DNA from 2 places in the Klebsiella quasivariicola genome. Region 2 is predicted to be linked to the other one. Evidence: riboswitches for the same ligand, from Rfam matches in the RefSeq annotation. Region 2 holds a riboswitch; the other holds the start of a gene.
What was found. Region 2 has a riboswitch for cobalamin ahead of btuB (TonB-dependent vitamin B12 receptor BtuB). Riboswitches for the same ligand answer to the same signal wherever they lie in the genome.

Region 1 (6,626 bases), 1.2 Mb from region 2:
CGCCGGTGAGCTGTAAGCCACCACCTCGACGTTGGCTGATTTCAGCGCAGTATCAGCCATCAGCACGCCGACAGACGCCGGGGCGCCGACGATAATGCCGCAGGCGCGGCCCAGCGGAGCGCCGAAGGCTTTTTCAAGGGCATAACTGGCGCGCGCGGTATACTGCAGCTCGATATGACCCGCCTCGTTGCCGTAGACATCGCCGAAAGTACGGTCCAGCTCTTTCAGTGCGACCTCAATACCGCGTTTGACGTCGGAAACATCGTTCCCGCCCAACACAATCAGCGAGCCATGGCCGGCGCCGCCTTTGGTGTCGCGAGGAAGCTCAATGCTGACCACTTCGGTATTGGTAGCTTTTACCGCTTCATCAGCGGCCATAATGTGCGGGCCGGCGCCGGTGCGGGCGCCGAGGATGCCGATAGAGCGATAGCGTTTTTCAAGCTTCATCGCTTCCAGCAACGCGGCATCCACGTTGGCGATGACCAGTCCGAGGGTGTCGCCAATGGCGGTCCCGACAAATTCCGTTAAGCTGCAGCTTTTCTCTGCCATAGCCGTCTCTCCTGTGGGATGGGGGGTATCGGGAAGCGCCTGCTGCTCTGGCGTTGCCACACGGGCTATTACTTGCGCCATGATCTGTTCAACCAGCTCATTGCTGCTCATTGGCTATTCCCCTTCGGTAAGATTTTTTCAACATCGGTATGGGGGCGGGGAATAACGTGTACGGCTTTCACCTCGCCCACATGGCGGGCTGTGGCGGCACCGGCGTCGGTGGCGGCTTTTACGGCCCCCACGTCGCCACGAACGATGACGGTCACCAGGCCTGAACCGATCCTTTCATAGCCAACTAATAAGACGTTAGCCGACTTAACCATTGCGTCAGCGGCCTCTATGGCTGCGGTTAAGCCTTTGGTTTCTACCATTCCTAATGCTTCTTGTTGCATAAAGACCTCGCAGGGTATGTTCCAGTGGGGAAACTATATGGCGCGGCGGCGAAAAAGAATGGCTGAGTTGATGGTGAAGAGTAAAAAAATAGTGGTTTTCTGATAGTATAAAATTAAAGTTATTTATTTTATGTATTTGTTTTTAAATGATTTTAACTTCATTATTAATATGATTATTTTGCACTGCTTACTCCGTATTTACATTTTTATGAATGCTTTTTTTAATTTTTTTTGTTATGCGAGTTTAGGCGTGATGTGATATTTGTTGGAAAATAAACATGTTGATTTCGCAATTTTTTATTATTGAAAAGGGCATTGAAATATCCCTTCATGGCTTGTCAATGCTGAAAAGAAAGATCAGTTAAGAGCAATAAATTATTCTTCTTCGGCGACTTTACGCCGCCTGTTTTTAGCAGGATGCCAACACTTTGCCGCCGCCGGTTTCTATAGTGGGCCTCGCCGTACCCAACGAGCCAGCGGATGGTTGGCTGGCCTGGACACGAACTTCGTCACGAGGTGTCACAATGAATGGTTCTTTACGCGCGCAATGCATTGCCGAGTTTTTAGGCACCGGGCTGTTTCTGTTTTTTGGTATCTGCTGCCTGAGCGCCCTGAAACTGACCGGCGCCAGCCTGGGGCTGTGGGAGATCTGTATTATCTGGGGACTGGGTATTTCTCTGGCGGTATATCTGACCGCCGGCATTTCGGGGGGGCACCTTAACCCCGCGGTCACCGTGGCGCTGTGGCTGTTTGCCTGCTTCCCGGGCAGAAAAGTGGTGCCTTATATCGTGGCTCAGGTCGCCGGCGCGTTTGGCGGCGCTGTACTGGCCTGGATACTTTACAGCACCCTGTTTACGCACTTTGAAACGGTGCATCATATGGTGCGCGGCAGCCTGGAAAGCCTGCAGCTGGCCAGCATTTTCAGTACTTATCCAGCGCCTGAGCTGAGCGTCTGGCATGCGGCGCTGGTGGAGGTGGTAATCACCTCGATGCTGATGGGAATGATCATGGCGCTCACCGATGATGGTAACGGCGTACCCAAGGGGCCACTGGCGCCGCTGTTGATTGGTATACTGGTGGCGGTGATCGGTGCCTCGACCGGGCCACTTACCGGCTTCGCGATGAATCCAGCGCGCGATTTTGGTCCGAAATTGTTCACCTGGCTTGCCGGGTGGGGCAATATCGCCATGACCGGGGGAAGAGATATTCCCTATTTTATCGTGCCTGTCATCGCGCCGTTGTTGGGGGCCTGCCTCGGCGCTGCAATTTATCGTTTTCTCATTGCCAATAATCTGCCCTGTCATACCTGTGTGGAGGAAGAAAATACGCGTTAACGTCATAGAAGGAATGTATCAGTGAAATAGCCAGGCTATTTTCATGAACCGATATCACGAACCGCTCAAAAAGTCTCCCCGGGTTGGGAGACTTTTGTTATTGTCAATGCACTTTTTTATCGTCGACGGGATCTGATGCTAAAAAAGGTAAATATGAAAAATATGTTTTATTTATAACAAAAAATTAACTGAGGGGTTTTATCATGATTTCTGCGAGTACCCTGAACTCAGAACTCATCAATAAAATCGCACAGGATTTTGCGCAAGCCACCAGTCTGGCGGTTGTGGTCGTCAATATTCACGGTGATGAGATTTCTGAACTGTTTAATTTCACGCCGTTTTGCCAGCTGATGCGTCAGCACCCGGAGCACAGCGGACGCTGTCGCATGAGCGACCGCTGCGGCGGACTGGAAGCCTCGAAAAATGACCAACTGTGCATCTACCGCTGCCACGCGGGCTTAACCGATTTTTCCATACCGCTGGTGATCGCCGGCCACCTGGTCGGCTTCGTGCTCTGTGGTCAGGTTCGTCTGAGCAATGATGTTGAACTGGTTGATATCCTGAACGTTGATGACCGCTGGCAGAACGATCCGGCGCTGGTTCAGGCGTTCCGCAATGTGCCTGAGATGGACTATTCCCGGGTTATCGCCTCGGCGGATTTGCTAAAGTTGATTGTGGAAAATTGTCTGAAAAAACAGCTTAATTTCGTGGTCATCAAAGATAATCCGTCACAGAACGACCCGGCGCAAAGCAACCGGGCGCCCTCGCCGCACGACGGCAAAATGAAGAAGGCGCTGCGCTATATCGACGCGCATCTCTCCGATGAACTGCGTCTGGAGGATGTGGCGGCGCACGTCTATCTTAGCCCATACTATTTCAGTAAATTGTTTAAAAAATATCAGGGGATCGGCTTTAACGCCTGGATCAATCAGCAGCGAATGGCGAGCGCAAAAGAGCTGCTATGCCACAGCGACTGGAGCATTGCCAGCATCGCGCGGAATTTAGGTTTTTCGCAAACCAGCTATTTTTGCAAAGTGTTTCGCCAGACCTATCAGGTCACGCCGCAGGCATTTCGTCAGCAAATTAATGCCGGATCACAAACTGAGTCTTTTTAAATGACAATATTTTGCTATTGCCGATTTTTGATATCCCGGAGTATCTTCATCATTATAAAATGAAAAAAACGACAGTAGAGCAATAAATTGTCATAGCGCAACAAAATAGTGATATTCGAGGGATAAACTACACCAGTTTTTATTTTTGTGATGGGATAGAGTGTCCGTTAATACGAGACTACTGATTATTACAAACCGGTTTCCCTCACTGACGTCATTGTGACGAGTGATGAAACGGTAAAACAAAACATAAAGCATTAGCCGTCGATGCAGGGCGCATCGGCGAAAAAAACCGACAGGTTCGACACCAACCAGGTGTCAGGGAAGGGGGTGTAAATCCCCCGCAGCCCCCGCTGCTGTGATGCTGACGACCCCGCAAAAACCACTGATCGAAAGATTGGGAAGGGCGGGCGAGAACGAGGCTAAGCCAGAAGACCTGCCTGCCGGTAACTGACCAACAACTTCGGTGGGAAGTGGGTGGCTTAGCGGTGCGTGGTCGCAGGACCAGGCATGCGTGCAGCTATACCCTGACCACCTGGACAGGACAGGGTATGGTAACCAGGCGTGCGTTCATTCTTGCGGGTACCGGCAGCGGTTGTGGCAAAACCACCGTTACGCTCGGCCTGCTCAGCTTGCTCCAACAGCGCGGTATGCGGGTGCAACCCTGTAAAGTAGGGCCTGATTACCTGGACACCGCCTGGCACACCGCCATCAGCGGCGTCGCCTCCCGCAATCTCGACAGCTTTATGCTTCCCACCCCGATACTCAACGCGCTGTTTACCGAACAGTTGCAGCAGGCCGACATCGCGGTTATCGAGGGGGTGATGGGCCTGTATGACGGCTACGGCACCGACCCCAACTATTGCAGCAGCGCGGCGATGGCTAAGCAGCTTGGCTGCCCGGTGATTTTGCTGGTCGATGGCAAAGCGGTGTCGACCTCCATCGCCGCCACGGTGATGGGCTTTCAGCACTTTGATCCTGCCCTCAACATTGCCGGCGTTATCGTCAATCGCGTTAACAGCGACGCGCACTTCCAGCTATTGAAAAGCGCCATTGAGCGCTACTGTCAGGTGCCAGTGCTCGGCTATGTGCCGCGCGTGGAAGGCGTAGCGCTGCCCGAGCGGCATCTGGGGCTGGTCACCGCCCGCGAGTCGGTGGTCAATCAGCAGGCATGGCGGGATTTTGCCAGCCAGCTGGGGCGCACCCTCGACATAGACCGGCTGCTGGCCATCAGCGAACTAGCGACCTTGCCGGTGGGCGAGTGGGGGGAGACGCTTGCCGCCGATGCCGGCGAAGGACTGACGCTGGCCCTCGCCGACGATGAGGCCTTCAATTTTTATTACCCTGATAACCTGGCGCTGCTGGCGCGCTGCGGCGTGAAGATTGTGCGCTTTAGCCCACTGCGCGATCGCCAGCTTCCGGCCTGCCAGATGATCTGGCTCGGCGGCGGCTACCCGGAGCTGCACGCGGCCGGGCTGTCTGCCAACCACGAGATGCTGGCGCAGCTTCGCGCGGCGCACCGGCGCGGAGTGGCAATCTACGCCGAGTGCGGCGGCCTGATGTATCTGGGCACGACCCTGGAGGTCACCGGTGGCGAGCGCTACGCGATGGCGGATATTATTCCCGGACACAGCCGAATGGGGACGCGTCTGACCCGGTTCGGCTACTGCGAAGCGCAGGCACAGCAGCAGACGCTGCTGGCCGCGCCCGGCGAGTGGCTGCGTGGCCATGAATTTCATTACTCCGATTTTTCTCCCGCCACCGCTGCCGTACTGGCCTGCCGTAAACAGCGTGATGGTAAGACGCTCCAGCAGTGGCAGGGAGGATGGCAGTCCGGCAGCGCCTTTGCCAGCTATCTCCATGTCCACTTTGCCCAGCGTCCCACCATGCTCAACCACTGGCTGCGGGCAGCAAGGAGGGCGCAATGACCCTTCTCGCCTGGTGTGTGGCCTGGATACTTGATGTCGTCATTGGCGATCCGCCGCACTGGCCGCACCCGGTGCGCTGGATAGGCCGCCTGATTACCGTCAGCCAGCGCGTGGTGCGGCGTGTCTGCCATAGCGATCGGGCGCTGCGTATCGGCGGCGGGGTGATGTGGCTGGTGGTGACCGGGCTGACATGGGGTGTGGCCTGGGGCGCACTGGCGCTGGCGCGGGGGATCCATCCCTGGCTCGGATGGCTGGTGGAGGTGTGGATGATCTTCACTGCGCTGGCGGGGCGCTGCCTGGCGCAGTCGGCGATGGCGGTGGCCCGGCCGCTGCAGGCCGGGGATCTCGCCGAAAGCCGGCATAAGCTCTCCTGGATTGTCGGGCGCGACACCTCTCAGCTCCAGCCTGCGCAGATCAACCGTGCGGTGGTGGAGACCGTGGCGGAAAACACGGTGGATGGCATTATCGCGCCGTTCTTTTTTCTGCTCCTTGGCGGTGCGCCGCTGGCCATGGCCTATAAAGCGGTCAACACCCTCGATTCCATGGTCGGCTACAAACACGAAAAATACCGGGCGATCGGCATGGTCAGCGCCCGTCTTGATGATGTGGCCAACTTCCTTCCCGCCCGGCTGAGCTGGCTGCTGTTCAGCCTTGCCGCGGTGCTATGTCGGGAAGATGGCGCCCGGGCGCTGCGCACGGGCTGGCGCGATCGCTATCAGCACAGCAGTCCTAACTGTGCCTGGCCAGAAGCGACCGTCGCCGGCGCGCTGGGGATCCGCCTTGGCGGCCCGAACGATTACTTCGGCCAGCGCGTTGAAAAGCCCTGGATAGGCGACGCCGTCCGCGACATCGCGGTGGGCGATATTTCCCGAACCATTCGATTGATGTGGGTGGCGTCAACCCTGGCGCTGGCGCTGTTTATCGGCGTGCGCTACTGGCTGGTCGGCGCAGCCTGAGGAGAACCTGATGCAGTACATACAACAACCGCAGGCGATCGAGGCAAAAAGCTTCGACATCATCAGCGAGATCATCGCCGAAACGCGGCCGGACTACCATTTTGCCAGCCCACTGCACGAGGCGATTATCAAGCGGGTGATCCACACCACCGCTGACTTCGACTGGCTGGATATTCTGTGGTTTTCTCCGGATGCCCTGATCGCGCTGAGCGAGGCGTTGAGCCGGCCCTGCACGCTGTATACCGATACCACCATGGCGCTGTCCGGGATCAACAAAACCCTGCTGGCCCGCTTTGGCGGCGAATGCCGCTGTTATATCAGCGACCCGCGGGTGGTGCGCGAGGCACAGAGC
Region 2 (6,626 bases):
TCCCCCACTTTGGTCTTGCGACGTTATGCGGTATTAGCTACCGTTTCCAGTAGTTATCCCCCTCCATCAGGCAGTTTCCCAGACATTACTCACCCGTCCGCCGCTCGTCACCCGAGAGCAAGCTCTCTGTGCTACCGCTCGACTTGCATGTGTTAGGCCTGCCGCCAGCGTTCAATCTGAGCCATGATCAAACTCTTCAATTTAAGTTTGATGCTCGTGAATTAAACTTCGTAATGAATTACGTATGTTCACTCAGAGACTTGGTATTCATTTTTCGTCCGAGGACGTTAAGAATCCATGTCACTTTGAGTGCCCACACAGATTGTCTGATAAATTGTTAAAGAGCGGTGCAACGCGGCGTTAAGCTCACCGTTGCGAGGTCCCGTATAATACGTTTTCCTCATTCAGAGTCAAGCCCTTATTTTGCTTTTCTCTGTTGGTTTTCAGCGTTGAACTTCACCGCTGAAACCCCGCTGACCCGGCGGCTTGCTTGCCGTTGTTCCGTGTCAGTGGAGGCGCATTATAGGGAGTTCTGAGACGTTGACAAGCCCTGTTTTCAAAAAATTATTCAACCGTCTCTTTTTTGTGCAAAACACCTTTAAAGCGGTAATTTTTCCAGCGTTGAGAAGCCATAGCGATGCAAAACGGGTAAAAGTTGTTCTGTTTCTGCCGTCAGCGCCATGCAGAATGCTTTATTCTCGTCACTGGACTTCGCGTCCGGCGCTTCATGCTCTAACAGCCAGGCGGTGCGACGGGCAATTGCCGCGCCAGAATCGATCAGCCGCGTGCCCTCCGGCAGAACGCGCTGCAGCTCCTCCTGTAGAAGAGGAAAGTGGGTGCAGCCCAGCACCACCGTATCCGGCGGCTCCTGCATCCGCAGCCACGGGCGCAGGATGCGGCGCAGTTCTTCTAACGGCACAGGCTCGCCGTGCAGTTTCGCTTCCGCCAGCTCCACCAGCTCCGCTGACCCCAGCATTTCAATCCGGCATTCATTGGCAAAGCGGTCAATCAGCTCACGGGTATAAGGACGCTTAACGGTACCGCGGGTCGCCAGCAGGCCGACAATCCCGTTCGCCGTCAGGCGGGCGGCGGGTTTAATCGCTGGCACCACGCCAACGACGGGAAAGGCAAACTTTTCACGCAGGGCAGGCAGGGAGACGGTACTGGCGGTATTACAGGCGATCACGGCCAGCGCCAGAGGGTAGCGCTGCTGAACGGCAGTGACAATTTCCAGCACGCGCTCAACGATAAACTCTTCGCTCTTCTCACCGTACGGGAAAGCAACGTTATCGAAAGCATAGATGTAATGCAGATTCGGCAGCAGCTGCCGAATCTCATTATAAACCGACAACCCACCGACGCCGGAATCAAACACCAGCACGGTGGGACGTGGATCAGAAGGTGTAGCTGCCAGACAAGGTGTATTCCCGTCCTGCAGATTGGTAGCCATAAACTGTCTCGTAATCTTTATCGAACAGGTTGGCTATTTTACCACGAACTGTCAGGTGTGAGGTGACGGGATACGATAAACCGACATCCCAGAGGCTCAACCCACCCATATTGACGGTACGCGAGTTGTCGTAATCATAATCGTAGCGTTTGCCGATGTAGTGATACGTCACATCCCACCCCAGATCGTAGACCTGACCGTTCAGCTCGTATTTCACCTGCTGCTTCGCCCGGCGATAGAGGATCTTGTTGGTTTCATCGTCGCGAGGGTCAACATACTGCAGCGTCAGATGATGCTCCACCGGCCCGGTGGTGACATTCCCCGTCCATTCCAGCCCCTTAATCGTCGCCGACTTGACGTTGTAATAGGCGTTGTTGTTGTAATCGATGAGGTTCTGAATCTCATAGCGATACGCGGAGAGACGCCAGTCGAGTGGCCCCGTTAACCCTTCCAGCCCGGCTTCCCACTGCTTCGACTCCTCGGGTTTCAGGTTCGGGTTGGAGGCAATGCCATAGCGTTCTGCGCCGTACTGCTGCCCGAGGGACGGTGCGAGGAATCCTGTACCGTACGAGAGCGTTGTCCGATAACCGTCGATAAATTCCCAGCCTGCCGCCGTCTGCCACGTACCGTGCCAGCCAAACTGCTCGTCATGATCCTCACGGCCGGAAGCTTCCAGCGTCACGCTATCGATCTGCTGCTGGCCCGTCAGATAAAGACCGGTGGTGTCACGCTTATACACGTCGGTACTGGTCGTTCCGCTGGATTTCAGCTTCTCTTGTTTCCAGTCTACGCCGCCGCTCACCGCGCCATGCCCCACCACAACATTATTTCCCCACTGGATATAGCGCTGTTCCATATCATCCAGGGTGGTGCCCGCGGCATAGCGGCCAGCGTCGCTGCTGTAGTTGTAATCCTTAATACGCTGATAGTTCGCAATCAGCTGGGAGGAGTAAATTCCGGAGTGATAGTGCAAACCGGTATCCCAGGACTGGGTGTAGGACTGGTCTTCATCGTTTCCGCCTGCGTAGCCCCAGTTACCCTGGTCATAGTCAGCGTTGGCGGAATAGCCGTATCCGCGGAAGAACCCCGAGAAGTTGTCATCGAACTGATGCTGTACCCCGCCCCACAGCATTTTATTGCGGTAGCCGTCGCGATCGCTGTCGCCGCTATAAGAGGAATTCGGCTGGACGTTAAACCCTTTGGTGGTCTGATAGGCGCCAGCAGCGGTAACCAGCGTGTTGCCAAACCGCTTGTTAAAAGCGCCGTCATAGGACTGATAGCCGTTCGTGCCCGCGCCGGCGTTGATTTGCGAACGTTCAGCGTCGGTCATGGTGATAATGTTCACCACCCCGCCGATCGCTCCGGAGCCGTAAACCGCGGAGCGCGGGCCACGGATATATTCCACCCGCTGGACCAGTGAGATAGGGATCTGACTAATATCTACGCCGTTGGAGATACCCGGACGCGCCATCGGCACACCGTCGATCAGCACCAGCACGTGGCGAGCCTCCGTCCCCCGGACATACAGCGAAGCACTCTGCCCCATGCCGCCGTTGCGGGAAATATCAACCCCGGGAAGACGACGCATCACATCGTTTAAATCTTTGGACTGCCAGCGGTCGATATCATCGCGCGTCACAATGTCGGTCGGCGCCAGCACGGTATTTACCGGTTGTTGAAAACGGTTTGCTGTCACCACTAACGTATCTGAATTGCTATCCTGCGCCCAGCCGGAAAATGCCGTGACGGATAAGGCCGTCATCAGCGAAGCTTTTTTAATCATTGTAAAAGCATCCGAAACAGAAAAAGGATGCCGCAGGTTTTATCATTTGCTCGCGACGATAAAACCCAGTGCGACGTATTCCGGCAGGTCTTCGGGCTTGGAGGCTGTTTCAAGAAATAATGACTTCCCACGGCTAGCCGCAGTGTCTGCACCGAGTGCGCTCATTTCTCACCTTCCTTACCGCTGCGCGTCAGCCCCAGATTTCCACTGGGTTCCCTTTTAACTCACAGGACCGGTAGGCGAATGCTACAATTAGACTCATATAGATGTCCAGACTGCTAATTATATTTCCCGCCACATTCGAGGCTGGACATCCCCGGCGCTTTCCCTACAATCCCCGCGTACTTATTTTATTCAGGATGCATCATGACCCCCGAACACCTTCCTACCGAACAATACGAAGCGCAGCTGGCAGAAAAAGTCGTCCGTTTGCAAACCATGATGGCGCCTTTTGCCGCGCCGGTTCCGGAAGTGTTTCGTTCGCCGGTCAGCCACTACCGCATGCGCGCCGAGTTCCGTCTGTGGCATGATGGCGACGATCTGTACCATATTATTTTCGATCAGCAGACCCGGTCGCGGATTCGCGTGGACAGTTTTCCGGCCGCCAGCGCGCTCATCAATCAGCTGATGACCGCCATGCTGGAGGGCGTGCGCAACAATCCCGTGCTGCGCCATAAGCTGTTCCAGATTGATTATCTGACCACCCTCAGCAACCAGGCGGTCGTTTCGCTGCTGTACCATAAAAAGCTGGACGATGCCTGGCGTGAGCAAGCGGAGGCGCTGCGTGACGCCCTGCGCGCCCAGGGGCTCAATGTGCATCTGATTGGACGCGCGACCAAGACCAAAATCGAGCTTGATCAGGACTATATAGATGAGCGCCTGCCGGTTGGCGGGCGGGAGATGATCTACCGTCAGGTGGAAAACAGCTTTACCCAGCCGAACGCGGCCATGAATATTCAGATGCTGGAGTGGGCACTGGATGTCACCAAAGGGGCGACCGGCGACCTGCTGGAATTATACTGCGGCAACGGCAACTTCTCGCTGGCGCTGGCGCGTAATTTCGATCGCGTGCTGGCTACCGAAATCGCCAAACCGTCGGTGGCTGCAGCGCAGTACAACATCGCCGCTAACCATATCGACAACGTACAGATTATCCGCATGGCGGCGGAAGAGTTTACTCAGGCGATGAACGGCGTACGTGAGTTCAACCGGCTGCAGGGGATCGATCTGCAAAGCTATCAGTGCGAGACCATTTTCGTCGATCCGCCGCGTAGCGGACTGGACAGCGAAACGGAAAAAATGGTGCAGGCCTATCCACGCATTCTGTACATTTCATGCAACCCGGAAACACTGTGCCGCAATCTGGAGACGCTAAGCCAGACGCACAACGTTACCCGGCTGGCGCTGTTCGATCAGTTCCCCTACACCCATCACATGGAGTGCGGCGTCCTGCTGACCCGGAAATAGGCCAAAAAAACCGGCAATGCTCTGTTGCCGGTTTTTTTATGGTTGGCAGCTTACTCAGCTGCTGTATGTTTGCGGTTACGCATTTTGTAGCCGATCCAGAAGACCATCGCAACGGACAGGACGGCCGGGAAGAAGTTGGAGCCGATATCAGGATACTCCGCACGCACAACGGTGCTGTACAGCAGCACCCCGAGAATAAAAAAGGCGGCAGCCAGACCTGGTAGCCCAACGGGCATACTGCGATTCTGATAGCGCTGATGCAAACAGTAGACCGTCAGCAGCAGTGACAAAATAGGGAAGACGGAAAACGGAACTATCGAACTGAATAGCGCCGCAAAGGCGCCATTGATGGATAAGCCGGCAATCAGCGCCAGCAGCAGCGTACCTTTATCTTGAACTGAGTGTTTCATTGCTCGTCCTTCACGTTATTCGGAATGATGTGACATTTTTTCTTGTTCACGGCGATACCAGTAATACGCGCCTTTCGAGATCATTCTGAGCTGCAGTACCAACCGTTCTTCCAGCTGTCGGCGCTGTTCAGGGCCGACATCCAGCGCTTCCGCGCCAGCGCTAAAAACGATGGTGACCATAGCTTCAGCCTGCGCTTCGGTAAAGGCGCGCGGCATATGGTTTTCGAGTTCTAAATAGTCGGCAAGTTCCGCAATAAAGTGCTGGATCTCGCGTGCGACGGCGGCGCGAAACGCCGCAGAAGTTCCCGAACGTTCTCGCAGCAGCAGGCGGAAGGCGTTCGGGTTGTTACCGATAAATTCCATAAAGGTGGAGACCGAGGTGCGGATCACGCTGCCGCCTTTAGCAATCCGCTGGCGCGCCTGGCGCATCAGCTGGCGCAGCATCAGTCCGCTCTCATCGACCATCGTCAGGCCCAGCTCATCGACGTCGCGAAAATGACGATAAAAGGACGTCGGCGCGATCCCTGCTTCCCGGGCCACTTCACGCAAGCTCAGGCTGGCGAAACTCCGCTCAGCGCTAAGTTGGCTGAATGCCGCTTCCACCAGCGAACGGCGGGTTTTTTCTTTTTGTTGTGCTCTTACGCCCATCACGATGTATGAATCCTTCCAATAGCCCTGCTGGCACTATACCAGAGATTAAAACTAATCGGTTTGCACTGGATTGTGAATGATTGTTTACGAGCCGTTTCTGCTTTTATGCTGCAAAAAAGCACAACGATAATTGGGTTAAAGCGCAGCGAATGTTATCATCGTGTTTATTTTATGTATAAAACAGGTGAGTAATGCCATGTCACACTCTTGGGATTATGATGCAATAGTGATTGGTTCCGGTCCTGGCGGGGAAGGCGCCGCTATGGGACTGGTGAAACAGGGAGCACGCGTTGCCGTCATCGAGCGCTACCATAATGTCGGCGGCGGTTGCACCCACTGGGGCACCATCCCGTCGAAAGCCCTCCGCCATGCCGTCAGCCGTATTATCGAGTTTAACCAAAACCCCCTCTACAGCGACCACTCCCGCCTTCTTCGCTCTTCTTTCGCCGACATCCTTAACCATGCCGACAGCGTCATTAACCAACAGACTCACATGCGCCAGGGATTCTATGAGCGCAACCACTGTGAAATTCTGCAGGGCAATGCCCATTTCGTGGATGAACATACCCTGGCGCTGGAGTGTCATGACGGCACGGTCGAGACAGTGACTGCGGAGAAATTCGTTATCGCCTGCGGATCTCGCCCCTACCATCCGGCGGATGTCGATTTCCACCACCCGCGCATCTATGACAGCGATTCGATTCTCAGCCTGCAGCATGAGCCGCGCCATGTGATCATTTACGGCGCCGGGGTGATCGGTTGTGAATATGCGTCGATCTTCCGCGGCATGGAGGTGAAAGTCGATCTGATCAACACCCGCGATCGTCTGCTGGCCTTCCTCGATCAGGAGATGTCCGATTCGCTC

Region 1: it holds a riboswitch for cobalamin, as region 2 does, so the genes downstream of both, B8P98_RS05055 (cobyrinate a,c-diamide synthase) here and btuB (TonB-dependent vitamin B12 receptor BtuB) in region 2, are expected to answer to the same signal.

What each region holds. Positions count from the first base shown of each region.
Region 1 covers NZ_CP022823.1:993,525-1,000,150, forward strand. Annotated here, with positions in the region: gene pduB (propanediol utilization microcompartment protein PduB) at 1-660, opposite strand, end outside; gene pduA (propanediol utilization microcompartment protein PduA) at 657-941, opposite strand; gene pduF (propanediol diffusion facilitator PduF) at 1,466-2,275, shown strand; gene pocR (transcriptional regulator PocR) at 2,479-3,390, shown strand; cobalamin riboswitch at 3,671-3,848, shown strand; gene B8P98_RS05055 (cobyrinate a,c-diamide synthase) at 3,942-5,318, shown strand; gene cbiB (adenosylcobinamide-phosphate synthase CbiB) at 5,315-6,274, shown strand; gene B8P98_RS05065 (cobalt-precorrin-8 methylmutase) at 6,285-6,626, shown strand, end outside.
Region 2 covers NZ_CP022823.1:5,382,290-5,388,915, forward strand. Annotated here, with positions in the region: rRNA gene B8P98_RS27055 (16S ribosomal RNA) at 1-203, opposite strand, end outside; gene murI (glutamate racemase) at 599-1,450, opposite strand; gene btuB (TonB-dependent vitamin B12 receptor BtuB) at 1,395-3,233, opposite strand; cobalamin riboswitch at 3,299-3,485, opposite strand; gene trmA (tRNA (uridine(54)-C5)-methyltransferase TrmA) at 3,600-4,700, shown strand; gene B8P98_RS27075 (YijD family membrane protein) at 4,751-5,110, opposite strand; gene fabR (HTH-type transcriptional repressor FabR) at 5,126-5,761, opposite strand; gene sthA (Si-specific NAD(P)(+) transhydrogenase) at 5,958-6,626, shown strand, end outside.